Regions from separate parts of the Sporosarcina sp. FSL K6-5500 genome, predicted to be linked through region 4. Evidence: riboswitches for the same ligand, from Rfam matches in the RefSeq annotation. Region 4 holds a riboswitch; each other region holds the start of a gene.
The links. Region 4 has a riboswitch for S-adenosylmethionine ahead of metK (methionine adenosyltransferase). Riboswitches for the same ligand answer to the same signal wherever they lie in the genome.
Positions count from the first base shown of each region.

Region 1: it holds a riboswitch for S-adenosylmethionine, as region 4 does, so the genes downstream of both, cysC (adenylyl-sulfate kinase) here and metK (methionine adenosyltransferase) in region 4, are expected to answer to the same signal.
Region 2: it holds a riboswitch for S-adenosylmethionine, as region 4 does, so the genes downstream of both, MKX62_RS08130 (cyclase family protein) here and metK (methionine adenosyltransferase) in region 4, are expected to answer to the same signal.
Region 3: it holds a riboswitch for S-adenosylmethionine, as region 4 does, so the genes downstream of both, MKX62_RS07945 (methionine ABC transporter ATP-binding protein) here and metK (methionine adenosyltransferase) in region 4, are expected to answer to the same signal.

Region 1 is NZ_JBBOTP010000001.1:3,894,843-3,902,222, forward strand. Features, by position in the region: gene MKX62_RS18500 (amino acid ABC transporter permease) at 1-416, shown strand, start outside; gene MKX62_RS18505 (amino acid ABC transporter permease) at 429-1,142, shown strand; gene MKX62_RS18510 (amino acid ABC transporter ATP-binding protein) at 1,167-1,922, shown strand; gene MKX62_RS18515 (TraB/GumN family protein) at 2,079-3,248, shown strand; gene MKX62_RS18520 (DMT family transporter) at 3,308-4,216, shown strand; SAM riboswitch class I at 4,383-4,483, shown strand; gene cysC (adenylyl-sulfate kinase) at 4,707-5,306, shown strand; gene MKX62_RS18530 (phosphoadenylyl-sulfate reductase) at 5,567-6,295, shown strand; gene sat (sulfate adenylyltransferase) at 6,296-7,380, shown strand, end outside.
Region 2 is NZ_JBBOTP010000001.1:1,755,168-1,762,547, forward strand. Features, by position in the region: gene MKX62_RS08100 (urease accessory protein UreE) at 9-512, shown strand; gene MKX62_RS08105 (urease accessory protein UreF) at 454-1,194, shown strand; gene ureG (urease accessory protein UreG) at 1,218-1,847, shown strand; gene MKX62_RS08115 (urease accessory protein UreD) at 1,915-2,646, shown strand; gene MKX62_RS08120 (hypothetical protein) at 2,694-3,086, opposite strand; gene MKX62_RS08125 (acyl-CoA thioesterase) at 3,190-3,666, shown strand; SAM riboswitch class I at 3,865-3,979, shown strand; gene MKX62_RS08130 (cyclase family protein) at 4,207-4,944, shown strand; gene MKX62_RS08135 (5-methyltetrahydropteroyltriglutamate--homocysteine S-methyltransferase) at 5,101-6,213, shown strand; gene MKX62_RS08140 (immunoglobulin-like domain-containing protein) at 6,261-6,740, opposite strand; gene MKX62_RS08145 (hypothetical protein) at 6,931-7,380, shown strand, end outside.
Region 3 is NZ_JBBOTP010000001.1:1,720,513-1,727,892, reverse strand. Features, by position in the region: gene MKX62_RS07970 (DHHW family protein) at 1-979, opposite strand, end outside; gene MKX62_RS07965 (MBOAT family O-acyltransferase) at 991-2,400, opposite strand; gene MKX62_RS07960 (DUF4358 domain-containing protein) at 2,619-3,179, opposite strand; gene MKX62_RS07955 (NAD(P)-dependent oxidoreductase) at 3,480-4,097, opposite strand; gene MKX62_RS07950 (sulfite exporter TauE/SafE family protein) at 4,129-4,836, opposite strand; SAM riboswitch class I at 5,002-5,113, shown strand; gene MKX62_RS07945 (methionine ABC transporter ATP-binding protein) at 5,292-6,317, shown strand; gene MKX62_RS07940 (methionine ABC transporter permease) at 6,307-6,969, shown strand; gene MKX62_RS07935 (MetQ/NlpA family ABC transporter substrate-binding protein) at 7,080-7,380, shown strand, end outside.
Region 4 is NZ_JBBOTP010000001.1:2,757,644-2,765,023, reverse strand. Features, by position in the region: gene MKX62_RS13285 (methyl-accepting chemotaxis protein) at 22-2,022, opposite strand; gene MKX62_RS13280 (histidine phosphatase family protein) at 2,207-2,800, opposite strand; gene MKX62_RS13275 (alpha/beta hydrolase) at 2,843-3,631, opposite strand; gene MKX62_RS13270 (gamma carbonic anhydrase) at 3,751-4,263, shown strand; gene metK (methionine adenosyltransferase) at 4,566-5,762, opposite strand; SAM riboswitch class I at 5,952-6,069, opposite strand; gene pckA (phosphoenolpyruvate carboxykinase (ATP)) at 6,252-7,380, shown strand, end outside.

The DNA.
Region 1 (7,380 bases), 1.1 Mb from region 4:
TATTTGTCATAATCACTTTTACACTTCAATTTGCGGCGGCTATGTCCGAGGTCATGCGCTCAGCTTTTCAATCAATTGACAAGGGACAATTTGAGGCCGCAGTAAGTGTTGGGCTAAGCAATTCAAAGGCTTATAGACGAATCGTATTTCCCCAAGCTTTTGTAGTCGCATTACCGAACTTTGGAAACAGCTTGCTGGCAGTACTTCAAGAAGGATCGTTAGCTTATACAATCGGGTTGATAGATGTTGTCGGAAAAGCAAATCTTATTATTGCGGGCAACTATAACGCTCATGCATTAGAAATATTTCTTGCATTAGCAATTATTTACTGGATACTTTCAATAGCAATTGAACAGTTCTTCTTAAAATTAGAGAAAGTATTTAGTAAGGGGAAACAAGGATTGAAAACTGCATAAGGGGGTGAGAAAGTGTCTGAAGGATTAAATTACAAGTTTTTAGTAGATACATTTTTTATCGCATTATCAGGTGTTCCTATAGCGCTATTCATTACAATTGTAGCTTTGCTCTTTGCGTTGCCGTTAGGATTTTTACTGGCACTAACAAGAATCAATCGAATTCCCGTGTTACATCGTTTTGCACAAGTATACGTTTCTTTTGTCAGAGGAACCCCAATTATCATTCAGATTTTCATCGTCTATAGTAGTGTCCCCTTATTGCTAAGTTCACTATTTACAAAGTTTAATATTGGGATGAATGTGTATGATGTGAATCCAATTTGGTACGCATTCATTGTCTTCACTTTTAACACTACAGCGGTCCTGATTGAAGTTTTTCGCTCTGCACTAAGCACGGTGAACAAGGGGCAGTTGGAAGCTGCCCAATCAGTGGGGCTAACGAATGTGCAAGCGTACAGAAGAATTATTATTCCACAGGCATTGGTCGTTGCAATGCCGAATATCTGTACAGCGACAGTCAACTTAATCAAAGCGACATCTCTCGGGTATGCAATGTCATTACAAGAAATTACGCTGAAAGCAAAAGTGGCAGCGAACGTAGGCTACAATTATGTTGAGGCCTATATCGATATCTTTCTTGTCTATTTACTGTTATGCAGTGCAGTCGAATTCGCATTTAAACTATATGAAAAACGTTTGAGTAAATATAAACCGTCAGTCGTTTAAGTATGAAAAGGAGGGATCCGAAGCATGTTAGAAATTAGAGATATCCATAAGTCATTCGGTAAAACTGAAATCTTAAAAGGTGTTGACGTAACAATAGATAAAGGCGATGTTGTTGTTATACTGGGGCCAAGTGGATCCGGTAAGACAACATTACTGAGATGTATCAATTTTTTAGAAAAAGCGGATCAAGGCCGTGCTATTTTTGGGGATATAGAAGTGAATTTAAAAACAGCATCCAAAAAACAAATCCATCAGATTAGACAGAAAATCGCTTTTGTATTTCAAAACAATAATTTGTTCAATAATAAAACAGCTTTAGAAAACGTTACAGAAGGACTTATTATCGGAAGAAAAATCCCGACAGCAGAAGCGGTTGAGATAGGGAAAAAAGCGTTGGATAAAGTGGGGCTATCGGATAAATACAATGCATATCCTAGTGAATTATCGGGAGGGCAGCAGCAAAGGGTAGGCATTGCAAGAGCAGTTGCTTTGAATCCAGACATTATTTTATTTGACGAACCAACTTCTGCATTGGATCCAGAATTAGTCGGGGAAGTTTTGACAGTTATGAAGAATATCGCGAAAGAAGGAACAACTATGTTAGTTGTCACCCATGAAATGGGTTTTGCGAAGGATGTAGCTAACAAAGTAATATTTATGGATGGGGGAGTCGTAGTAGAGGAAGGAGCACCCCATGAAATCTTTGTAAATCCAAAGGAAGAACGAACACAGAAATTTTTAAAAAGGGTATTGCCCGAGGACTTTACGTATCATATTTAATAGTCGTTATCCATGAGGGTGACTTTCATTATATTAATAATGAAAGATAATTGAAATTTCATTCAAACTGATTCATTATAATAACTAGACCGTCTTTTTAGTAAACCTTGGCTTAAGGTTGCTCAGAAGAAATAAGTTCATAAAGGAAGTTTGTCAATGCAAGAGACTAACATTACGAGAATAGAATTAGACGGTAGAGAACTAATACTTATTGGAACTGCCCATGTTTCCAAGCAAAGTGCAGAACAAGTAAAAGAGGTAATCGACAAGGAAAGACCCGATTCAGTATGCATTGAATTGGATGAACAAAGGTTTCAATCTATAATGGATAGTAATAAGTGGAAAGAAACGGATATTTTCAAGGTGATTAAAGAGAAGAAAGCTACATTGCTCTTAATGAATCTGGCAATATCCTCCTTTCAAAATCGTTTGGCAAAGCAATTTGATATTAAACCTGGACAGGAAATGATTCAGGGGATTGAATCAGCAAAAGAAGTCGGTGCAAATTTGGTGCTGGCTGACCGTAATATCCAAATTACTTTTTCCCGAATTTGGGGGAATATTGGACTTAAGGGGAAAAGTCAGCTTCTGATGTCGGTTTTTTATAGTATCTTCAGCAAAGAGACGATTTCTGAAGAAGAATTGGAGAAAATGAAATCAAAGGACACGCTAAATGCCGTTCTAACTGACTTTACGGAATCATTTCCAAGGTTAAAGACGCCCTTAATCGATGAGAGAGACCAGTATTTAGCACAGAAAATCAAAGATGCACCAGGTAAAAAGGTCGTTGCAGTCATTGGTGCAGCACATGTTCCAGGGATTACAAAAGAAATCTATAATGACCATGATTTAGTCGCATTAGCGCAAACACCACCAAAATCAAAAATCCCAAAAATTATCGGATGGGCAATTCCGATTCTTCTATTATCAATTATCGCCTACACCTTTATCGCAAATCCATCTGCCGGTTTCGATCAAGCGTTAAGCTGGGTCTTATGGACAGGTAGCCTGTCAGCTATTGGTGCTGCGGTGGCTCTTGGACACCCGCTGGCCATTTTAGCGGCCTTTGTATCAGCCCCTATTACTACCTTGCATCCACTGATAGCGGCCGGTTGGGTTTCAGGAATTGTTCAAGCATTTTTTCGCCGCCCAAGTGTTGGTGACTTTGAAACGCTTTCTGCAGATGTTTTTACGATTAAAGGTTTTTGGGCAAATAAGGTGACACGGGTCTTGTTGGTAATCGTTTTGACTAACTTGGGAGGAACGTTGGGGACCTTCTTAGGCGGAGCCGACGTTATCCGTGTATTCTTTGAAAACTTAAAGTGAAATCAATTGATCAGCATTTTCTTTTAAACGTTTTATAGTAATAATGGGGTGGGGATCGGATGAATCGAATCAGTTTTTGCTTGTTAGTGATTTTGACGACTGGACTAATGGGTTCTTCTTTTACAATAGGGAAGTTAGGGTTAGCCTATTCATCTCCACTCCTATTAGTCGCTCTGCGTTTTACGCTTGCAGGGATTATTATGGCAACTATCGTTAAAATCTTAAACAAGCCACATCCAGTAAAAGCAATCGACTGGGTGTGGCTTGTTCTAATTGGACTTTTCCAAACAGCTTTTGTGATGGGCTGTATATTTATGGCACTGCGTACAATCACTTCTGGAGATACGTCTATCCTAACGTTTATGAATCCTTTACTCGTTGTCGTTTTTGGGACGCTTTTTTTAAAATCGCGTTACCATATTCAGCAATGGATAGGTGTACTGTTAGGTTTTATCGGGGTTTTTCTCACGTTAGGTTCACATCTTGACTTTAAAGTCGGTACCATATTAGGGCTTTTGTCGGCTGTTTCATGGGCGATTGCTACGCTATTGATAAAAATACATGGTTTCAAATTTGATACGTATGTAATGACAGCCTATCAAATGCTTTTTGGTGGATTAATTCTCTTTCTGGGAAGCTTACTACTGGAAGAGACTTTCTTTAAAATGACTACTCAATCTATCCTGATTTTGTTATGGCTTACCATTGCAGCCTCAATTATTCAGTTTTCTATTTGGTTTTATCTTCTCCAAAGAGGTAATCAAGAACGAACTAGTGCATTCCTTTTTTTAGCGCCATTCTTCGGTGTACTCACAGGATGGTTTTTACTCCATGAAAGACTAACCTGGTCTATCCTTTTTGGTGGATTACTAATATTTGCAGGAATCTTTCTTGTTAATTGGAAAAATAATTATGAAAAGGAAATAGAGAAAACCGATGAGAACAACGAAAGGTTAAGTGAGAGTTAACTAACATGTTTCCTAGCGCACTGAAAAGTAGTTTAAAGTGCCTATTATATGTGCAAGAAGATCGCCTTTAATTCCAACTAAACTGATATGATTGAAAATAAATTCTGATAAGTCATTGACTTTGAATTTTCGATAATGTAGTATTGGTCTCAACTTAATAGTTTATATCTTATCTAGAGAGGTTGAGGGACTGGCCCGATGAAACCTCGGCAACAGACTGTTTAGTACTGTGCCAATTCCAGTAAACGAAAGTTTAGCAGATAAGAGGAGTAATATGTGTTCGATTCTATTAACCTCTTCTTGCTCTATTTAGAAGTGGTTTTTTTATTTCTTTACTGTAAAGGTTGTAAGTCATTTATCATTTTAACAATTTCATACATGCTAATTAGACAACTAAAGGCAACTTTCTAATCGATTATTTGAATCGGAAAAAGGTGTCTTTTTTGTATATAAAAATTAAACTGAAACAAATGATTTAGGGGGGCAAACAATGACAGAGTCTACAAATATCGTTTGGCATGAATCAGAGGTAACAAAAAAAAATCGTCAAGAACTAAAGGGCCATAAGAGTGCTATTCTTTGGTTCACTGGGCTATCAGGGTCAGGGAAATCAACAGTTTCAGTAGCGCTAGAAACAGAGTTACACGCGAAAGGCATTCATACTTATCGACTGGATGGAGATAATGTCCGGCACGGTTTAAATAAGAATCTAGGGTTTAGTCCAAATGATCGGACGGAAAATATTCGCAGAATCGGTGAAGTTTCAAAACTAATGGTCGACGCTGGCTTATTCACATTGACAGCATTCATATCGCCTTATCAGGAAGATCGAGATCAGGTGCGAGAAATTGTCAAATCCGATGAGTTTATCGAAATATACGTTAAGGCAAGTTTAGAAACTTGTGAAGAACGGGATCCGAAGGGGCTTTATAAGAAAGCAAGATTGGGTGAAATTAAAGGCTTTACAGGAATTGATGCTCCTTATGAAGAACCTGTTAACCCGGAAATAATCATTGATACCAATCAATTAAATATTGTAGAGTCTGTCAAAGTCATCGTTTCTTATTTAAAAGAAAATAACTATATCTAAAAAAATTACAAAATGCGTAACATATTGGGGTTTTAGGAATAGAATGTATTTAAACCTACTTGACACATAGGATTAATAAAGTTAGTATAAACGCTAATCACATGCCGACTGGAAATCCAGAAGCTAATGGACAATCGTGAACATACGAACAATTCGCTGACTAAAAAATTAGAGGCGACTTTAATCAATAGTAGATTAAAGTCGCCTTTTTTAAAAAAAGATAATGTAATAGAGTTATTGAGTTTAGAGGGGGGATTAGTATGGCGAAGTTGACGTACAAATCTTGGGCTGAGACTAGTGAAGTTTTTCCAATCGATGACGAGTCAAAAGGTGCGTTAAACGTCTTGCGATGGGCTTACGGAGAATACGACGATGAACTTGTATATGCGTGTAGTTTTGGGGTTGAAGGTATCGTAATGATAGATTTAATCTCGCAAATAAAACCAACTGCTAAAGTGGTCTTTCTCGAAACCGGATTTCATTTTCAAGAAACGCATACCTTAATCGATGAAGTAAAGAAACGTTATCCAAAGCTTGTAATTGAAATGAAGACTCCCGGCTTAACGGTTGAGGAACAAGCTGACAAGTATGGCGATCGACTATGGGAAAGACAGCCGGATCGTTGTTGTCATATGAGGAAAGTAATTCCACTCCGTGAAGCAATGAGCGGTACGACCGCTTGGTTATCAGGACTTAGGCGTGAACAATCACCATCAAGAAGTCAGACAAACTTTGTGAACAAAGATGAAACCTTTCAATCGGTTAAAATTTGCCCGCTGATTCATTGGACGTGGATTGATATTTGGGATTATGTAAAAAAACATAATTTGCCATATAATCCACTCCATGACCAAGGCTATCCCAGTATCGGTTGTTCACACTGCACATTCAAAGGGGATACAACGACGGGGTCGAGGTCAGGGCGCTGGGCAAATCAGGCGAAGACAGAGTGTGGCTTGCATAATGCTAACGAAAATGGGGGAATTTAAATGAGTTTGAGTCAACCGCATGGTGGTACATTAATTAATCGCTGGAATCCTGGTTTTCAATACGAAGGAATAACTGAAACAGTTGAATTAGACGAAATTGCTAGTAGTGACTTGGATTTGATTGGTACGGGTGCTTATAGCCCTTTAAGTGGATTTCTTACAGAAGTAGACTACAATTCTGTTGTTACAACAATGAGATTATCTACTGGAGTACCTTGGACAATTCCGATTACATTGCCAACGACAGAGGTGAACGCACAAGGTATCGCTGTTGGGAAATTTGTGAAATTGGTGAGAGATGGAGTTGTCTATGGTGTTCTCGAAGTATCGGATATTTTCACACCAGATAAGGAAAAAGAAGCTAAACTAGTCTATCAAACGACAGACCGTGAGCACCCAGGCGTCAAGAAGTTGTTTGAGCGCCCTAATGTCTACCTGGGTGGAACCATCACACTGATTCAGCGAAGGCCGCTGAATGAGTTTTCGGAGTACCTATATGACCCGATTGAAACAAGAGGGAAATTCCAAGAGCTAGGCTGGGAAACAGTCGTCGGTTTCCAAACGAGAAACCCAGTTCATAGGGCACATGAATATATTCAAAAGACTGCATTGGAAATTGTAGATGGATTATTTTTGAATCCCCTTGTAGGTGAAACGAAATCAGATGATATTCCAGCAGATGTGCGCCTGGAAAGCTATGAAGTCTTACTAGAAAAATATTATGCGAAAGAGCACGTGTTTTTAGGTGTGTTTACAGCAGCAATGCGCTATGCCGGACCAAGAGAAGCTGTTTTTCATGCGATGGTTCGAAAGAATTTTGGTTGCACACACTTTATCGTCGGTCGTGATCATGCGGGTGTTGGTAATTATTACGGTACGTATGATGCTCAGAAAATCTTTAGCAACTTTACGCTTGGAGAACTTGGGATCACGTTATTATTTTTCGAGCATAGCTTTTACTGCAATAAATGCGGTAACATGGCAACACCAAAAACTTGTCCGCATGATGCCAGTCACCATGTGATCTTGTCGGGAACAAAAGTGAGAGAAATGCTTCGTAAGGGAGAACAACTGCCATCGACATT
Region 2 (7,380 bases), 1.0 Mb from region 4:
GATGCCAAATGCTTATAACTAAAGTCATTGGTAACATTGGAACGGAAGAAGAAATTGCTGGTAAACAGACAGAGTGGATTGAACTTGACTGGGAAGAATTGAGTAAACGCATTCTACGCAAAGAAACAGATCAAGGTACAGATGTCGCGTTGTCACTTGAACAACAAGAGCACCATGAGGACCACGAACATCATGACCACGACGATCATCATCATCATGAACACCAGCCGTTACAATATGGCGATATCTTATTCGAGGATGACTCACGTCGTATTGCCGTTCGCACAAAAATGGAGCCGGTTATCGTGATTAGCCCGAAAAACATGACGGAAATGGGTAAAACGGCTTTCGAACTTGGAAACCGCCATACACCGGCATTAATCGAGGAAAACGAAGTCATCGTGCGTGCAGATCATACGTTGAATAAATTGCTAGATGAAGTGGGTGTCGCATATGAAACAACTGAAAGACGATTCAAACAACCATTCAAATACCGAGGACACTCTCACTGATCTTGCCCTTTTACGATTAATTCAAATTCATGATTCCGCGTTTCCGATTGGGTCCTTTACGCAGACGTATGGCATGGAGACGTATATTCAGGAAGATGTGATCCGGACGAAAGAGGATTTGGTCGCTTATTGTACGTCGTTTCTTTTTCAAAACCTGGTGCGTGGGGATGCGATTTTAATTCAAGAAGCGTATGCTGCGGCTCGGGAACAGGATATCGAGCGACTTCTCTATTTGGAGCAATTATGCGGGGCAATCAAACTTGCGAAGGAATCACGTGAGGCAAGTGTGAAACTTGGAAGGCAGTTTATTAAAACTGTGTCTCCACTCGGAACAGATGATTTCCTTGCGGACTGGAAAGCCCGTATTGATGCAAAAGAGATTAAAGGTCATTACGCCATTCTTTATGGTATTTACAGTGCGACGACAGGCGTCAGTGCGCATCATGCGGTCATGACGTATTTGTTTGCATCGCTTAACGGACTCGTCCAAAATGCGGTCCGTGCTGTGCCGTTCGGTCAAACAACTGGCGTCCAAGTAACGTATGAATTGATCGGACATGTGACGGAAGCGGCTAAATTAGTTGCTACGTTGACAGAAGCCGATATTAGTAATAACGCGTTAGGTATTGAACTTGCTTCTATGAAGCATGAGTATTTGTTCTCAAGATTATTTATTTCATGATGGATTGAAAGGAGTTTTTATAAATGAAACCAGTACGTATTGGCATAGGTGGACCAGTTGGATCAGGCAAAACATCGCTCGTCGACCAACTTACACGTGCGATGCACAAAGAATATAATGTAGCGGTCATTACGAACGATATTTACACGCGTGAAGACGCTCAATTTTTAATAAATAGCGGTGTACTTGAAGCGGATCGCATTTTAGGTGTTGAAACGGGAGGTTGCCCACATACGGCTATCCGCGAAGATGCTTCTATGAACTTCGCAGCAATTGATGAACTGAAAAGTCGTTTTGAAGACCTCGATATTATTTTCGTGGAAAGCGGCGGAGACAACTTGTCCGCTACATTTAGCCCAGAGCTTGTCGACGGCTATATTTATGTTATCGACGTTGCAGAAGGTCAGGATATTCCGAGAAAAGGCGGACCTGCTTTGACGCGTTCTGATCTTTTATTGATCAATAAAACGGATCTTGCTCCATACGTTGGCGTTGATCTTGAACTAATGGATAGCGACGCAAAAAAAATGCGTAACGGACGTCCATACATTTTTACAGATGTAAGAACACAGAAAAATGTTGACCAAGTTGTCGCTTGGATCAAGCACAATATGCTATTAGAAGGTGCGGGATCCGCTGGTTCAAATGCTTAAGCCGTCTCGCGCCATCCACCACGGAAAACTTGACTTGGAATTTGAGCCAAGAAGAGGCTACACACGGATGCCTCATGTTTTCCAACAGCCTCCATTGAAGGCGAGTCGTGAACTGTACGAAGGGAAAAACCCGACAGCGACTGTCTACATAATGGAGTCCTCTGGAGGCATGGTCGCCGGGGATCGAAATGACATTACAGTGAAGCTTGCTCCAGATAGTAGCGTAAGGTTGGTTCAGCAGTCCGCTTTAAAGATCTATCCATCGTATACCGGAGACACTTGTGTACAGACCATTAACATCGAACTCGGAGAAGGGGCACGCCTTGAATGGATGCCAGAAGTAATTATTCCGTTTGTAGATGCAAAATTTCGAGGTGACACGACACTTCGAATCGCACGCGATGCAACCATATTATGGGGTGAAATCGTTGCCCCAGGACGTGAAAAGCGTGGCGAGATATTTGATTATCAATCATTTAATACGAATTTCAAAATTTTTGTCGAGGATGAATTAATTGCTTTTGACTCTCTGCATTTCTCACCAAAAGAAACGGCACTTGGTGATATCGGTGTACTGGAAACTGCAATGTATATCGGTTCAATCTGGCTCGTATCGCCGAAAGCCGCAGATGTAGACGTCCGCGCAATACAAGAAACATTGCGGGTCGAAGAAGGTTTAAAAGCTGGTATGACAAGGCTTGAAGGAAATGCAATCCATTGCAGATGGCTTGCCGTTGATCAGTGGACGATGCAGGAAGAGATGAAGCGTGTATACGCGTTGTTGGCTGAAATAGTTTAAGAGGACACTCCAATGAGGGGTGTCCTCTTTGGGTTTGAAGTTTTACATCACTTCGATACCCTTTTTTTATCCCATTTTTTTATTAAAAAATCCATCAACCAGGTATAGAGAAACATCGAACCGACTAGGACAACAGCGATGTAAATGTATTGCAAGAAAACTGGAATGTTATACTTCTTTATGAAATCCCCTGAATAAAGCATGATGAAAACCAGTGCTATAATGAGTATAATCATACCGAGCACATAAATAACCATAGTACTCAGAGGCGTTGTCCGAAGTGTCTTACGGATGGTATCCCTAGATTTTAAAGCTCTTATAAGTAGATATAAAAATAAAACGAGTGATAGATAGTCATTTGCTACAAACAATAAAATAAGTCCAAGTAATATAATCGACCAGGTGATTTTTTCATAGTATTTATCAATAAATTTCAGCATTAATCTTCCCCCAGTATGTGTATACTATATATACGGAATGATTGATGGAAAAGTTTCCTTTTATCACAAATTGAATATGTTCTACTACAAAGGAGTTTGTCGTATGCAAGAAAAAAGACCAATGGGCCAATCACGAACAATCCAGACGAAGCTAGTATTGCCGCCAGATACCAATCATCTGCAGACAATTTTCGGCGGAAAAGTTCTCGCGTATATAGATGAAATCGCTGATATCACGGCAATGAAACATTCAAAAACAGCGGTTGTAACTGCTTCAATCGATTCAGTCGATTTTGTATCGTCGGCGCGTGTTGGAGATGTACTTGAACTTGAGGCAATTGTTACGTCAACTGGCCGTACATCGATGGAAGTATTTGTATCGGTCCATTCAATGAACCTGCTTACAGGCGAAACAAAACTAACAACCGAATCCTTCCTAACGATGGTTGCCATGGATGAAAATAACAAGCCTACTCCTGTGCCGGGCATTTATCCGGAAACAGAGGCTGAAAAGAGTCTATTTGAAACAGGCCCCGCACGCCGTGAACATCGGAAATTGCGGAGTGAGATGAAACATTAAATAATTTGTTATGGAAAAAGCCCACGGCAAGTTGTGGGTTTTTTTCCGTTGTGTCGCGTATCATTTCAATGCCATTTCTACTTTTCACATAAAATGTTTCATTGTAAAAACTAGTATAATCTAAATAATTCATGTTTTGTGTATTGACAATCTATTCGGAAGACTGTATTGTACTCATTAACAACTAAATACGTAACTTTCTTATCCAGAGAGGTGTAGGGACTGGCCCGATGATACCTCAGCAACAGACTTGTAAAAGTACTGTGCTAATTCCAGAAGCGTAAGTGTAATGCTTACTGCTTGGAGATGAGAAGAGCAAATAGCGAATTCGCCAAAACCTCTTCTTGAAATTTAGAAGAGGTTTTTTGTTTCGTCTAGGCTCCGGGCGCCAGATGCTTGGGTCATAAGTTAAAGCTGCTCTGCGGCAAAGAACGCCGCTACGCATCTTCATCTTATGCCTGACGCATCTAAGCGGGCGCCCTTCGCTTTTGTTACTTCTGGAGACTAAAGTTACCTTCAAAAAATGAAGGGAGAATTATTGTGTCAAATGAATTAATCAATGCAATTGCTTTATTAAAAAAGAAAGAATGGGTTGATTTAACACATACTTTCGGGCCTGACTCACCCCGTTTTTCAGCATTTGATGCAGCAGAGTTTACAACATTATTTGATCACGATGATGGATTTTTCGCACAGAGCTTTAAATTTGCGGGACAGTACGGCACACATATTGATGCACCCATTCACTTCGTTCGTGATACAAGATACTTGGATGAATTGGGTTTGAAAGAATTGGTATTACCGCTGGTGGTCATCGATAAATCGAAAGAATCTGATGCAAACCATGATTTTACATTAACTGTTGAAGACATTCTAAAGTTTGAAGCTCAGCACGGGCAAATTGAGGCAGGTACATTTGTGGCATTACGCACAGATTGGAGCAAACGCTGGCCGGATAATGAGGCATTTTGCAATAAAGATGCCGATGGGAATAACCGTATACCGGGTTGGGGCCTTGCTGCTTTGAAGTTTTTATTTGATGAAAGAAAAGTAAAGGCTGTCGGTCATGAAACATTCGATACGGATTCAGCCATTGATTTTCAAAAGAACCAAGCTCTGCTAGGCGAATATTATGTTCTTGAACAAGATACCTACCAAATCGAGCTATTAACGAACTTAGATAAAGTGCCCTCAAAAGGCGCGGTCATTTTTAACATCGTTCCGAAGCCGGAAAAAGCATCGGGATTCCCAGTACGCTCATTCGCGATCCTGCCGTAAGAAAAGGGCCCGCTCATTTGCGTTCCTACCGTAAGAAAACAAGAGGATCTGCTCATTCGCGATCCTGCCATAAGAAAAGAAAGAGGATCTGCTCATTTGCACTCCTGACCTAATAAAACCGTAATTTACTCCTAAAACAGAAAGAAGGAATATACCATGACAAATCAATCGACAACACTAACGCAAGCACCATTCAGAGCGGATCACGTTGGAAGTTTACTACGACCAGATAATTTGCATAAAGCGCGCAAAGACTTCAAAGAAGGCGTAGTTACTGCACAACAATTACGAGAAGTAGAAACACAGGAAATTAAACGGGTTGTTGATAAGCAAATTGAAGTTGGTTTGGAACCTGTAACAGACGGTGAATTTAGACGTACGTGGTGGCATTTAGACTTCTTGGAGCATTTGAACGGAATTGAAGGATATGTGCCAGAGACTGGCTACGTATTTGATGGTATTGAAACAGAACGATATAACGTTCGAAACACAGGCAAGATTTCGTTTGACCCTAATCATCCATTCATTCAAGACTTTGTTGAGTTTAATGAAATCGTAGGCGGCCGTGCCGTTGCAAAACAAACGATTCCAAGTCCGAATCAGCTCTTTAATATCGGAATTCGTGATGAAACGATTTACCCTGACATTGAAGAATTTACCAACGATGTTATTCAAGCATACAAAGATGCTTTGAAAGCATTTTACGAAGCTGGTGTACGCTACTTGCAGTTGGATGATGTTTATATTGCGGGGCTTTCTGCACCGAATATCCCATTTAACGACGGAGCCTATTCAAGAGAACAACTAATCGACTTGGCACTACGCGTCATTAATGGCGTTTTGGAAGACAAACCTGAAGATCTTTTCGTAACAACACACCTATGTCGTGGAAATTACCAATCGACGTGGGCGTTTGAGGGAAGCTACGCACTGATTGCACCCACACTTCTTGCAAAAGAAAAAGTGGATGGCTTCTTCCTTGAATATGATGACGAGCGTTCAGGAGACTTTAAACCGTTGGATCATGTGCCAAACGGCGGAGCGAAGGTTGTCCTTGGTGTTGTTACTTCGAAAAATGGAGAAATGGAAGACAAGGATGCGGTCATTGCGCGTATTCAAGAAGCCGCACAATACGTGCCACTTGAACAACTATGCTTAAGTCCGCAATGCGGATTCGCTTCAACGCATCACGGCAATAAGCTAACAGAAGAGCAACAATGGGAAAAGTTGAAATTCATTGTGGACGTGGCAAAGGAAGTTTGGGGTTAAACTGATAAACCGGAACAAGGCTCATATGCTTTGTTCCGGTTTATTTCTTATTCCACTGAAAATGGCACAGCAACGGATAATTCGTGCATTGGCGCGCCTGTTGAAATAAATGTTTTCACAAGACGGTATTCACCTGGAATCAGTGTCACGCCGAGCGCGTCGACCGAAAAGGTCTGCCGTGCTTCGCTGCCGGCTGACAACACATTTCCAAAGTCTTTAAAGGATGGGTTCTTTAAGAATACGGCATCTGAATATGTAATAATATACCACTGGCCATCTGTATTTACTTCTATATGATAAAATTCGCCCAACTGGTAATCGGATGAGCTATTATTTCGAACAAGCGTCTTAATGATGGATGGCGAACCGACGAATGAATCTTCGTCCAATACAAGTGATAAACCTTCTTCTGATGAAAACATTTCCTGGTCAGGCACGGGATCGGGCAGTGTAGAAACTGCGGGTTCTTTCCCGCAGGCGGAGAGGGGGAGTATAAGAACGATTGCAATTGACAGCAGTTTATTCATGATGGAAACACCTCCACTTCTAGCATATACCTTTAAGGGTGGATAAACCTTGATTGATAGCAATAAATAGCTGTGGATAAGTTAATTCCCATGAAAATTCATTGAGTGTTATCCACATGTGGGTAAAATATAATGTGTAAATGAAACTTCATCCACTTATTTTCGTATAACAGAGAAAGGGGTGGAGTCAATGAGACAGGAAATACAAGAACGACAAATGGAATTGACGATGATACGTACTGAGCGCAACCGAGTGAAAAGGCGTCTTGAAGGCACGGAGGTAAAACTTAAAGACGCAATTATACAACGTGATAACTTGCATGAAAAACTGACAAAAGAACAACAGGATGTAGTGAAGCTTGGCAAGTTTTCTTTTATGAATAAGATAAGTGAGTGGACAGGCAAGTGGGATGAAAAAATGGAGAAGGAGATTTCAGAAGCAGCGGATGCGGAGCTCCATTATAATGAAGCAGAAAAAGTAGTGACGGACTTGGAAGCGGAAGCGGTCCGATTACATGAAGAGATTAAAAATCCAGACTTCGACTATATCGAGGAAGAGTGGGCGGATTTTCTGAAGGAGAAAGAGACGTGGATTCGATTCAATGACACAATTGCGAATGGGACGTTACAAAAAATAGCA
Region 3 (7,380 bases), 1.0 Mb from region 4:
CAAAGTGATTCGCTAAAAAGGGGATAAATGCATGAGCATAGGAATCTTTAACAATCGCCAACTTACGGCCATTTCCGACCCCTGTTTTAATTTTTACAAGTGTATGATTACCATCCAAGAATAGCGAATACTTATCCTTTTTCTCAAGATAATCCCATTCGTATAATGATTCAGATTGTCGTCCGTCTTCATAGGTCACTGTTTGAGTAGTTTCAAACTTTGGCAAATAAACTTCAATCTTGTCCGGCTCAACACCGATCGCATTCGTCTTGGAATGGAGTGTTCCGAAAAAATTTTCAGCTACCGTTTTAATACGAAAGTCGTCTTCTTCATATGGCTTTATCCCCAACGCTCTTGCTGAATCTCTGTAAGCTAGATATGCCCCCCGCATCGTCCAATGGTGATCTGTTTTAAAATAGATTTGATCGTTACTTTGCGATTTGAGCGCATCGTATACATCAATTACCTCCATTATGGAATCCAACTTTTCTTTCGCGGTTTCAAATGCTTCTCTTTCGCTGGAAGTTTGAGCAAAAAGGGGCAGTTTATCCTCATATAGCGCTATCGAAGTTGGTGCAAGTAATACATACGACTGAATACCTTTTGCATTTGCAGCAAACCTTTTCACATACTCAATGTTTTTATCAAACTGTTCGCCAGGTTTTTCAAATGGTTCAATAAGGAATCCATCTTTGCCAAAGAAAACCCCGTTATTTTCTTTTTTCAATGAAGCCCTTTCCGACATCGCCTTCAGCCTCACCCAACCGTCTTTCCAAATAAACTGATCAGACATATACGTTTCATAACGCGCCGTTAACTTTCCAGAATAAAAATTTGGCAAAGTCCATTCAGGCATTTGAGCTAATGGACGGTTTTCTCTCTCAGAGAAAGCACGGTCGCTAGCTACCACATTGAATAACCCTATTCCAAAAATGAATACCAAAAATACACCTACAAAACACTTTTTATGAACAGACAATGTGTCACCTCCTAGAAGCGAAAATAAAGAAATGGGTTATATGAATCATCCGCTAAGTAAGCGGTCGACAAGACGAGAATAAGTAAACAAAATACAGGAATTAAAATTTCGTCAATCACTTTATGCCAACGTGTCATTTTATTCCTCAACGTTTTCAAAATTGGAACCGAGCCAATAAAAGCTAACAGAAAGAGAATAGCATTTGTATACGCATCGTACATGAATCGCTCATTTACCAATGCTTGTCCCGAAAACCCAAACATAATTTCCAAATAGGTAAAACTCATGGAGAGGTCTTCAAAAACGAATAGTACCCAACTAATCATGATGATAACAAACGCGTAAATGTGTTGGAAAATCGGGTGCATTTTTTCGAGTAGCACCAGTAACCCTGCCTTTTCAATCGCAATCAATACACCAAAGTAAAGACCCCAAGCCACGAAATTCCATGCAGCCCCATGCCATAATCCGGTCAGACCCCAAACGATGAATAAATTTAGATAGAGCCTGTATTTACCTTTTCTACTCCCGCCTAGTGGTATATACACATAGTCCCGGAACCAACCGCCAAGCGTCATATGCCACCTTCGCCAAAAATCAGAGATACTGCGGGAAACAAACGGATAATTGAAGTTTTGCGGAAAATTAAAACCGAACATTTTTCCGAGGCCAATGGCCATATCAGAATAACCGCTAAAATCGAAATACAGTTGCAAACCAAATGCTGCAATCCCCATCCAAGCCGACAATACCGACAATTCAGCAGGACTTTGCTGCTGAATTTCACTCCATAAAAATCCTATGTTATTGGCGAGCAACACCTTCTTACCAAGCCCGATAAGAAAAATCTTCACACCTTCTGAAAATTGATTAAGCGTAACACGTCTGTTTTTAAGTTCATGTTCAATAATTTCGTATCGTACGATAGGTCCTGCAATAAGCTGCGGAAACAAACAAACATATAGCGCAAGCGTCAACGGATTTTGTTGTGCTTTCACCCGTCCACGATACACGTCGATTGCATACGACATCGTTTGAAATGTGTAAAAAGATAAGCCAATCGGTAATGGAAGGTCCAAGGCATTTACATTCATGCCGAATAAATTATTGATGTTTTCAATTAGGAAGTCTGCATATTTGAAAAAAGACAATAAACTTAGATTAATAACAATAGATGAAAGTAATCCGAGCTTCGCTTTAAGCGGCGCAGTTAACCTGTATTTTTGAATAAATAACCCGTGAAAATAATCTGTAATAGCCGAAAAAATCATTAAAAATATATAAACAGGTTCTCCCCATGCATAAAAGATAAGACTAACGATAAGGAGAATGCCATTTTTCATCTTTCTAGAACCGCAAAAATAAAGGAGTAATGTAGTTGGTAAAAAGAAAAATAGAAATAATAAGCTACTGAATACCACACAATCACTCTCCTAGCTTTTGCTATGTAGAAAGACGCTTATTCAGCGCCCTTCAAATACGCCTCGGCGTGTGTTTTAGTCCGAATCTTGAATTGAGCATGTGCCTGCAGGATACAGGCATGCAAACATTGACGCAGGACGCGGCAAACTTAGATTCCTTCAAAATCCGTGACATCCGCTAGAGGCTTCTAAAGTCGCGAAATAAGCAACTTTAGAATTCACTTTACTTTTTCATCAAAAATCTGCTCTACTGCATCTACATTGCCATACGTAACGTATAGAACAAAATCACCTGTCGTTTTTAACACATTGTTTTTCACTTTTTCATATTGATCAGGAAGATATTGTTCCCATGTTTGTATTTGTGCATCTAATTCTTTTTGCAACGAGGCTTTCAATGATTCTGCGTCCTTCTCATTCTTCGCTTTCAAGACAATTATTTCATCCGAGTTGATATTAAACATAGAGTTGAACATCAAACCTTCTGCTAGTAACTCTTTATCAAGTTCTGTTCGCTCCATAAATATTTGTGTCATTGAATCGTCTGTTTTAGCATTTACTAAATTCGTCTCCACATAATTTTGAAGAATTTCCTCATCAGTTTGTCCATCGTCGAATCCTGCATCTTTTATATCTTGTACAACTTGCCCCTTAATACTTTCCATTATGTCTTTGACGGAAACTTCGTCCTTTATACTGTCATTTAATCCTGATCCCGAACAACCCACCATCGTAAAGATAACCATTGCACATATAAGCATTCCAAACTTTTTTTTCATAAAAAATTCCTCCCCAACCTTTCAACTAGCAGTTACTTTGGCTGCTAACTGATTTGACGGATGATCTTTATTTTCGTTTCAGGCATTTTTTGGAATTCCTTTATAAAGTGAAAATTCAATCGGGATGGGGGTTCTGCCCGTTACTATGGGGTTAACAACGCAGTGTTTCACATGAAACATTGTTACTATGGTGGCCAGCAAAGTAACTTTTTATTTTCCAAATAAAAAGCATCACTCCATAAAAGAGTGATGCTTTTCCGTACAAAAATAGCACTGTCAACGACAGTACTACTCTGTTTACTAATATGAAATTCCTACACGAAACCCGATATTATCGCCTTGCAGTAGTTCGCCGTAAGCAAAAGCAGCTGTGTCACCAACGGATATTTGTTTACCTTCCTCTGGCAACAAATCGCGCTCAGTTCTGTAGTCACCCACCGCAACACCATCCGGCAAATAAGTAGGACAGACAATTGTCCATTCAAGCCTCGATTGACGCAGCCTGTCATACACTTTATGGTGCTCCTCCGCTGCAAAAGTTAGTCGACGATTTGTATCTCCAGCTTCATAACGCAGTTTTTCGGGATCAATCTTACTTTGCAAGATGCCTGCTGTCCCAATTGTGACTAGCCGATTAATTCCTGTATCCTCCATCGCTCTTATCATATGAGGAACTGCCTCAGTCAACGTTGTTGTTTGGTCTGTACCTAGCGAACTGAATACAACGTCCATTCCAGCAACGGCAGTCGAAACTGCTGCAACATCACGGACATCACCTTGGATAATCGTCAACCTATCATGTGGCGCCAATTTCTCAGGTGAACGGACAAGTACCGTCACTTCATGCCCTTCTGCTAATGCTAAATTTAGGACTTCCCCACCTACGCGCCCTGTTGCCCCAAACAATGCGATTTTCATAAGAAACATCTCCATTCTATAAATTACTTTCTCATTTTATTAATAAATAAACGCCCGTAAATAGTAAAATACCATATGTGAAGATCCGAAAGGTCTTTTGACTGATATGACGGAATAGTAGTTGTCCTAGATACAATCCAGCAAATACTAGCGGCAGTGCCATTCCGATTGAGGTCCAGATACCTTTATTTGTACCAACAAAAAGCACTTGAATGAGTAGACTAACGGAATAGATGAATAAATAAAACGCGAGTGTCGTTGCACGTAATGTTTCTTTTTGCATAGCCGTTCCTGCAAAGTAGAGCAAAAGCGGCGGACCTGGCATGCCAATTCCTGTCGTCAATGTACCGGATAATCCGCCAACAACAAGGTCCCCACGTTTAGTTCTCTTAATTCGAAGGTTCAGGACAAGCAGCAGTGTTAGCAAAAGAAGAACAATGCCTATGCCCGTTTTCAATTTGTTGATATCCGCCGAAATGAACAAAATGATACCAATTGGCAGTCCAGATAAGCTCCCGATTATCAACTTTTTTAATAGGTCTGTATCCACATCTTTACGTATTTTAGCAATAAGTGCGCTCGAAATAACAAGCGACAAAACTAGGTTAATCTGAATGGCCTCCATCGGATTGAAAATCATGAGTAGAAAAGGTGTCGCCATGATCGAAAAACCAAATCCTGTACTTGTCTGTAAAATGGACGCAAAAAGTATAATGCTAATAAATATAAAAATTGTCATTCTCACACCGCTTTCTCTATCACTTTAAGTGTATCAGAATTCTGAAATTGTTTACGACTATTAGTAATCTGAATTATTTTACTTTAGTAAATTCATTGACTTTACCTAATTTGCACACTAGAGTTAGATTCAATTCTTGCAACAATCGAATAGCACTACATCACTTTCTTATCCAGAGAGATCGAGGGACAGGCCCTATGACATCTCGGCAACAGGTTCATGACCAATGAACACTGTGCCAACTCCTACAGACGCGTATGCGTTTGGAAGATGAGAACGAGATGGCTTCTTTTATTAGAATCCTTCTTTTTCTTATCTATTTTAAGAAAAAGAGGGATTTTTTTCGTTCTTACAACTATCTAGCTTCAGCGGCCAGATGCTCGGGGTCACAAGTCATTTTGCTAGTTGCATCCGTTGTCCGCACAGAATTAACGAAGTACTTAGGGGGTCAATACATGATTGAATTTAAAAATGCATCCAAGACGTTCGCCCTTGGGAAGCGTGAGGTACATGCGGTAAAAGATGTTTCTCTTTTCGTTGAAAAAGGTGAAATTTTCGGCATCATCGGTTTTAGCGGCGCTGGAAAAAGCACATTGCTACGGTTAGTAAATATGCTTGAACGCCCGACTTCAGGCTCTGTTTTCATTCGAGACATCGACGTCAGTACATTATCCTCAAAAGATTTACGGACGCAACGTCGCAACATCGGCATGATTTTTCAGAACTTCAACTTGCTGAACTCACGGACAGTTGCAGGAAACATCGCGTATCCTTTGAAACTTGGCGGAATGCAAAAAAAAGCAATTGCGGAACGCGTCGAGGAATTATTGGACTTCGTTGGCCTGGCCGATAAAGCTAAAGATTATCCGGACCAACTATCAGGAGGGCAAAAGCAACGCGTAGGTATAGCCAGAGCACTCGCCACTTCACCAGACATCCTAATCTGTGATGAAGCCACATCTGCACTAGATCCTGATACGACCGCCGATATACTGCGGTTGTTGAAAAAGGTGAATAAGGATTTGGGTATTACAATCCTCCTTATCACACATGAAATGCATGTTATTCAAACAATTTGCGACAAAGTAGCGGTCATGGAAAATGGAGAAGTAATCGAAACAGGTGATGTTTTTGAAACATTTACTGATCCTCAACATTCGACAACACAACGATTCATCCAATCCGTGCAGCAGGATCTACCTTCAGAAAAATTGATTAATGAGTGGCAATCAAAAGGTGGTACCAAGTTATATCGAGTTATTTTCAAAGGAGATATTGCAAGTGATCCTGTTCTTTCAAAAGTTACACGTAAACATGATGTTGATTTCAACATCGTTTACGGTTCAGTTCGAGAATTACAGGAACGATTTTTTGGCAATCTACTTGTTTCATTTGAAGGAGAAACGGATGCTGTAAGCCATGTATTAAAAGAACTTGAATTAATTGTAGACATAGAGGAGGTCCTACAAGATGAACGTTGATTGGCTTACATTTTGGCCCCGGATTGTAGAAGCAACCGGCGAAACACTGATCATGGTAATCGCCACTCTCGTTTTTGGTTCCATTTTTGGAATTGCAATTGGCCTGCTATTATTTGTCACTAGGCAAAATAACATTTTGGAAAACAAACTTGTTTCTCAAATATTAAATATAGTCATTAACATCGTTCGGCCTGTTCCGTTCATCATCTTCTTAGTAGCCATTTCACAACTGACAAGATTAGTTGTCGGGACAACAATCGGAACCGCAGCAGCCATTTTTCCGATGACAATTGTTGCAACATTCGTCATTGCCCGAGTTGTTGAAAATAACTTGGTCAGCATTGATCCTGGCGTTATTGAAGCAGCACAGGCAATGGGTGCAAGCCCTCTTCGGATTATCTTCACGGTTTTGATACCAGAAGCATTGGGTCCACTTATTTTAGGACTTACCTTCGTTTCCGTCAGTCTTATCGATTTCTCGGCAGTTGCCGGAACAGTTGGCGGCGGAGGTCTTGGACATGTCGCGATGACATACGGTTATCAACGGTTCGACGGTAGTGTCATGCTCGTTACGGTCGTCATTTTAATCATCATGGTGCAATTGGCACAATGGCTTGGCAATACACTTTCTAAAAAAATCATGCGGCGGTAATCTGGGGAAAGTGCAAGATGCCTGGAGCTAGACACTGTACCAGGTCAAAGAATCTTATACTTAATAATCTTTTAAAAATACAATCATTCAACTAAAAGGAGACGAATTAAATGAGGAAATTATGGTTAGTAAGTTTAGCAGTATTAACTGCTATTGTACTCGCTGCTTGCGGCGGTAAAGAAAGCGGAAATAGTGATACAGTCAAAGTGAAAATTGGTGTCAACGGTGCAGATGGTGTCCAATGGCCATTGCTGAAAGAAAAAGCGGCAAAAGAAGGCATTGAAATCGAACTTGTCGAATTCGCAGATTATACATTGCCAAATAATGCACTTGCACAAGGCGATATCGACTTAAATGCATTCCAACATTTCTCGTTCCTATCCCAATATGTAAAAGAAAGTAAAAATGAAC
Region 4 (7,380 bases):
TTTCCCGGCAGCTAATTGTTATTAAACTTTGAAATGGCTCATGGCGGTGTGCAGATTGTCACTTAACCCCGCCAATGTATCCGCGGCTTGTGCTACCTCACGGATTGCCCGAAGCTGCTCGTCCGTCGATGCACTAATTTCTTCACTTGCCGCAGCTGTTTCTTCAGCTGTCGCCGCCATAGTTTCAATTGTCTCCATAACCGTCTCCTTATGTTCAACGACCTTATTTACTTCGTCATAGACACTGCTGATGGACTGTTCAAGCTTATTCATGAGTTTGGAAATGTCTCCGAACGTCATTTGTGTAGCCAGCACGACTTTTCCTTGTTCCTCAAATGTCTCCCCCGTTTCCCTCATTTGCCTCGAAACTTGGTGGGAGCCATTTTGAAGTTCTTGAACGGTCGCTTTTACTTCATCTGTAGCTCGTGCAGATTGTTCAGCTAGTTTCCTCACTTCATCAGCAACGACCGCAAAGCCTTTACCGTGTTCGCCAGCACGTGCTGCCTCAATGCTCGCATTAAGCGCCAACAAGTTCGTCTGCGTGGAAATTTGAGTTATCGTTTCCATGACAATTCCGATTGCTCCAACTTTCGTTTCCAAATCTCCAACGACATCCGCCATCGATTGCAGATTTGTCTTCCAGCCATCGAACGACAATTGTAGCTGATTGACTTGGCTGACTCCACTTTTGTTGACCTCTTCAGCTTCTATTGCAATGCCTGTCATAATGCTCGCTTTTTCTTGAATCCCTATTAGTTGTTCGCTTAAATAGCCAACTGTTTGCGTCACATCTTCTGTATCATGTGCGGATTTCGTTGCACCTGATGCGATATCATCGATAGCCCCCGCCATCTGCTCACTAACGGCATTCGTCTCTTCTGCGGATGCACTTAAGCTTTCTGCCGCTAAACGAACTTCATCGACAGAAAGGTTAACCAATGTAATAACATCACGAACTTTTGAAGTCATAGCATTAAAATTGTTTGCAAGTTGACCAAATTCATCCTTCGATTTCACATCCGCGTATGCGTTAAGGTTTCCTTCCGTCACCTTATCCATTGCTGTACGAATTTCACCGAGAGGACTAACAATTCTTGATATTAAGAACCAAAGAACAACAATCATTACTATTCCTGCTAATATGAAAGTTATGATGATTAAGTTCCTAGTTTGACTAACTGAACCATCAATTGCATCTTGATTGAACGCGGCACCAACTGTCCAACCGAAATGCGGGACTTCGGTAAAAACGCCGACCATTTCATTCTTATCTTCATTGTATTGTCCGATTCCCTTAGTTTTTTCTTCGTTAAATAATGCCGTTAAATAAGATAAATCCGCCAATTCCTCTTTGTCTGTTAGTAAATGAGGGTGAACGATTGCCCCATCATTTCTATCAAATAAGAATGGGTAGCCTCCAAATCCAAATTCACTTTTGGATACACTATCAGTAATATTTCCCAAACTAATGTCTACCCCAATAACACCAACAAGTGAATTGTTTCGTTTCATCGCTTTAGATGCCGTAATAACATATCCACCTGACGCTGCATCGACATATGGATCCGACCATACAACTTTGTCTGGTTGGTCGCTAGCTGCTGTATACCATACGCGGCTAGTCGGATCAAATCCATCGATAACGAGATGGGGAACAAATTTGGTATATTTGTTTTCGAATCCAAAATACATTAAATCCGTATCCGTCATTTGTCCCATATAATCATTAAAGACCTTTTCGATGCCTCGACTTAATTCGCTATCACTTCCGGTGCCATACTGCGTCTCTATAAATGATGTGACTTCCGGATTTTCGGTAAGCAAATATAGCGTTTTTTCATATTGCAACATACTGTTTTCAATCGATCGACTCATCTCCTGCACGGCAACTTCACTTTGATTTATAAGTACATTTTCCGTTTGCTTTTGCATTTGAAGATTAACGAACAAGTTTACTACCGTAAGGATAATGAAAAATAACGCTATTACACTGACAATAATTTTTGCTTTAATCGATTTCATTTCACTTACCTCCTTCTACTTTGATTCGACATACTTCACTCATAAATTCTGACCTCATTAGACTATATTTTTGATTATAGTCTAATAGTCACTAGAATGATAGAATATTTTAAATAATATAATGTATTTCGACTTATTAAATATACGCAAAATAAAAAACGCCATTCTCTGGCGTTTTAAATGCTTACTTAATACGTTGTAAATGTTTCGTACAATTAAACAGCTCGCATAGGTTTCGATCTTCTTGCAGTTTAATAATAGTGACTGATGTGTTTTCCAGATCCATAGCTAAATCCTTGTAAGGGACAAGCTCTTTTATCAATCGACCAATAAATCCTCCATGACTGACGACTAAGATTCGTTTATCTGGATGCAATTCTTTTATTTCCTCTATGAAATTAAGTCCGCGTGAAATAATTTCTTCCTGCGGTTCGAAACCGAGTTCCAGCTGTCTCCATGAGTGCCCCCATTTTTTTACTCGCTCCATTTCCGTCAATCCTTCAACCAGGCCACCCCCTGATTCCCGCAAGCGATTGTCCGATAAGAGACGGATATCAGGCATACTGTCCGCGATGATTTCAGCTGTTTTTGCAGCACGAATTAAAGGACTTGTGTAGATGACATCCCATTGTTCACCAGAAAGTCTTTGAGCTACACCGTGTGCCATCTCAATTCCTTCATCATCAAGTGGGACATCAGTACTTCCTTGTGCCCTTCCTTCTTTATTCCACGCGGTAACGCCATGTCGTACAAACCCAATTATCGTAATCGTAAACACCTCCCTCTTCACATTTACTCACAAACCATTTCCAAGTATTCCCTATACGACATACCCTAGCGACCTTAGAACATTATTCATAAATGATTCCGTATATAAGTATACTTCCTCGCGCTCTGGTTCCTGATAAACGTCATGGTACAGCCGTTTCCATTGCTTATATTGAAACTCAGAAAGTTCCTGTCGGATAAACCATTTCTTAGCAAGCACTATGTCTGTTATTTTATCCTCTTCCGCAATATGCATAAGCACTGGGATATCATGAACACTTCTTTCACTCTGCGCAACCAATTTCATGAATGATTGTAACTCTTTATACCAGGCTACGGTGAATTCATCGTTATAAAAGTCATCTTGCTTAGCTTCTTCATATAAATCACTATTGCGTGTTAACATCTCAATGTCAATTTCATGATTCAATTTCATGGATGACGAGAATTTTGTCAATACGTTCGAAAATTTAGGTGGCTGATGACGCAATGCTAGCCATGGGGAACTAAAAACAGCCCCTGCGCATTCAATTTTCTTTCGCTGTAAAAGACGCATTACGAAGGTGGCACCTATTCCATGTCCAATAATGAACAAAGGTAAATTATCATCGAGACCGACCGCTATTAATTTTTCCACAAATTTAGCGTAGGCATCAAATTGTTCATCGTGAATTTTTCCGACACCTTCCGCCCCGTGTCCAGGTAAATCTCCTGTCACGACATGAAAACCGCTGTTTCTTAGTTTCTGAATAAGCCATGCATTTCTACTATGATGTTCGTACACATTATGGACGATGGCCACGACAGCTTTTGGTGGCCCTTCCGCTTCCCATTTCCACATGGTCATCTTCCCCTCATCTATCTAGTTCTTTTATCTATATATTTCCCTATTTATCTACAATAAAAACCTAATCTTTGTTACGATAATTATACACTACCTAAAGAAAAGAGGAGAGCATCATGATTTATCCTTATAAAGGAAAAACGCCTGTAATTGATCCGTCCGTTTTCATTGGCGACTTCACGACGATTTCAGGTGATGTGACAATTGGTCCTGAATCGACAATTTGGTTTAATACCGTAATCCGGGGTGACGTATCTCCAACAATTATTGGACGTAAAGTAAATATTCAAGACTTATGCTGCCTTCATCAAAGCCCAAAGTTTCCGCTTATTCTTGAAGATGAGGTGACAATTGGGCACCAAGTAACGTTACATAGTTGTACGGTAAAAAAAGGAGCGCTTATCGGTATGGGTTCCATTGTTTTGGACGGTGCTGAAATTGGCGAAGGGGCATTCATTGGCGCAGGCAGTCTCGTGCCGCCTGGTAAGAAGATTCCCCCGAATACGCTAGCACTCGGGTCGCCAGCAAAAGTCGTGCGTGAGCTGAATGACGACGATCGTGCGGACATGGAACGGATTGTTCAGGAGTATGCCGAAAAAGGGCAGTATTACAAGAATTTACAACAGTAATAAAAGAGCTGCCTTTGAAGGCAGCTCTTATTTTTTTATAAATAAAAAGATTACTAAACCAATTAACACAAATAACGCAACAACCCCAACCAGTAGTAACAAACCTATTAAACTCATAGCCCGACGCTCTCTCCTCTCCGATCAGGTTTCACTTTATAACAATTGTATCATTTGTTTATAGCTCCTGTGATGAGAGTGTACGACAGATTCGCTACACTCTATGACGCCCGCTAAATCAAACATCCTAAACAGAAAAAACACCAAAAAACAGGGAAATCCTGCCTTTCAGTGTTTACACTACATTATTTCCCTGCTAACTCTTTCAATGCATCAGCTTTATCCGTTTGTTCCCACGGTAGATCAATGTCTGTACGGCCGAAGTGACCGTATGCAGCTGTTTGTTTATAAATTGGGCGGCGCAGATCAAGCATTTTGATGATGCCTGCTGGACGAAGGTCAAACAGTCCACGCGTAAGCTCAACAAGTTTACTTTCCTCGACTGTGCCTGTTCCAAATGTATCGATAGAAATCGATACAGGTTGTGCAACACCGATTGCATAAGCAAGTTGCACTTCACATCGATCTGCAAGTCCTGCAGCGACAATGTTCTTCGCAACATAACGTGCCGCATATGAAGCCGAGCGGTCCACTTTCGTCGCATCTTTCCCAGAAAACGCACCGCCGCCATGACGCGCATAACCACCGTACGTGTCAACGATGATTTTACGGCCAGTAAGACCTGCATCTCCTTGAGGTCCCCCTATTACGAAGCGGCCAGTTGGGTTGATGAAGTACTTCGTGTCTTCATCGATTAAATCAGTTGGTACAACCGGGTTTATGACGAATTCTTTAATATCACGCTGAATTTGCTCAAGTGTTATTTCAGGGTGATGTTGCGCTGAAATAACAATTGTATCGATGCGTACTGGTTTATTGTTTTCATCATATTCAACAGTCACTTGTGTTTTTCCATCTGGACGCAGATACGTAAGGGTTTCATCTTTGCGTACTTGTGCAAGTCGGAATGATAATTTATGAGCTAGGCTAATTGGTAACGGCATCAGTTCCGGTGTTTCATTACAAGCGTAACCGAACATCAAACCTTGGTCACCAGCTCCAATTGCTTCAAGTTCATCATCTGTCATCGAACCTTCACGCGCTTCAAGTGCCTGGTCAACGCCTGCAGCGATGTCGGCTGATTGTTCATCGATCGCAGTCAAAACTGCAGATGTTTCCCAATCAAATCCGTATTTCGCGCGTACATAACCAATTTCTTTAACAGTTTCACGCACAACTTTCGGGATATCGACATATGTTGTCGTAGTAATTTCTCCTGCAACGAGGACAAGTCCTGTTGTAATTGTCGTTTCACATGCAACACGTGCATTTGGATCTTCTGCCAATATAGCATCTAGAATAGCATCCGAAATTTGGTCACACATTTTGTCCGGGTGTCCTTCAGTTACCGATTCTGAAGTAAATAGTCGGCGATTTGTCATGTTATTTCCTCCTTATATCCTACGAGATTGATACGGTACTCATATGTCCCATGTAGAGTCTTTTCTAAATGAAAAGACTACAAGCCATTGCGAGCTCTATACACGAGGATTAAGGGCGATATCATATAAAAAGCCCTTCGCTCACGTAATAATACATGAGGAAAGGCATGATTTCATAAGCACCTTTCACTCTTATCATACAAGGACTGTGCCTTGCTACAGGTTTGGCACCTTCGCGCAGACAAAACGTCTGTGCAGGTTGCCGGGTTTCATAGGGCCTGACCCCTCCACCAGCTCGGGATAAGAGTATCCGTTCAACTATATATGCTACGAAAAATCTTGTTGCATGTCAAATCTTTTTACCCATTTTGCGTATAAATCCTTGAGGTTTGAATTAGTATAGATTATTATTCTTAATGTGTTATACTAATTCAATAATGTGATGACACCCAATTGATTGGGACTATATGCAAAGGACGGTACATACTTATGATATCTGCGAAAATTAGTGATGACCTCAACAAACTTCTTTCTGGGAAAAATGTAAAAGTTCAACTTTCAGTTCCACAACTTGTTGAAAAAGCGATTTCACGTGGTGAAGCTCAATTGACATCAGACGGAGCGGTTACAGCTCAGACAGGCAAATATACAGGTCGTTCACCTAAGGACAAATACATTGTTGAGGAAGCGTCCTCCAAAGACAAAATCGATTGGGGCAACGTCAATCGTCCAATCTCTTCTGAAATTTTCGATTCATTATATAATAAAGTAATCACTCATTTGAGAACAAAAGACGAACTGTTCGTCTTCAAAGGTTTTGCAGGCGCAGATCCAGCTTCACGACTATCCATTCAAGTTGTGAATGAATTTGCTTGGCATAACCTGTTTGTTCACAACTTGTTCATCCGCCCAACTGAAGAAGAACTAGTACAACATGAATCACAATTCACAATCGTTTCGGCTCCTTCATTTAAAGCTGATCCTGTGGTCGATGGTACGAATTCAGAGACATTCATTATCGTATCAATGGAAAAACGTATTGTTCTTATCGGTGGAACTGAATACGCTGGCGAAATGAAAAAATCAATCTTCTCAATCATGAACTACTTACTACCAGAAAATGGAATTATGCCAATGCACTGTTCAGCAAACGTTGGTGAAGACGGCGATGTTGCCCTATTCTTCGGTCTTTCTGGAACAGGTAAAACAACACTTTCGGCAGATGCAAACCGTAAATTAATCGGCGATGACGAGCATGGCTGGTCTGACACTGGTGTCTTCAATATCGAAGGCGGTTGCTATGCAAAATGTATTAATTTATCACAAGAAAAAGAACCTGAAATTTTTGGTGCAATTCGTTTTGGTTCCGTACTAGAAAACGTTGTCGTCGATCCGGAAACACGCATTCCTGACTACGATGATGGTTCATTAACTGAAAACACGCGTGCAGCTTATCCTATCCAAGCAATTGATAACATCGTTGACCCTTCTGTTGCTGGTCATCCGAAAACGATTGTATTCTTAACGGCAGATGCGTTTGGCGTACTACCTCCAATCTCGAAGTTAACAAAAGAACAAGCAATGTATCACTTCCTAAGCGGGTTCACTTCGAAGCTTG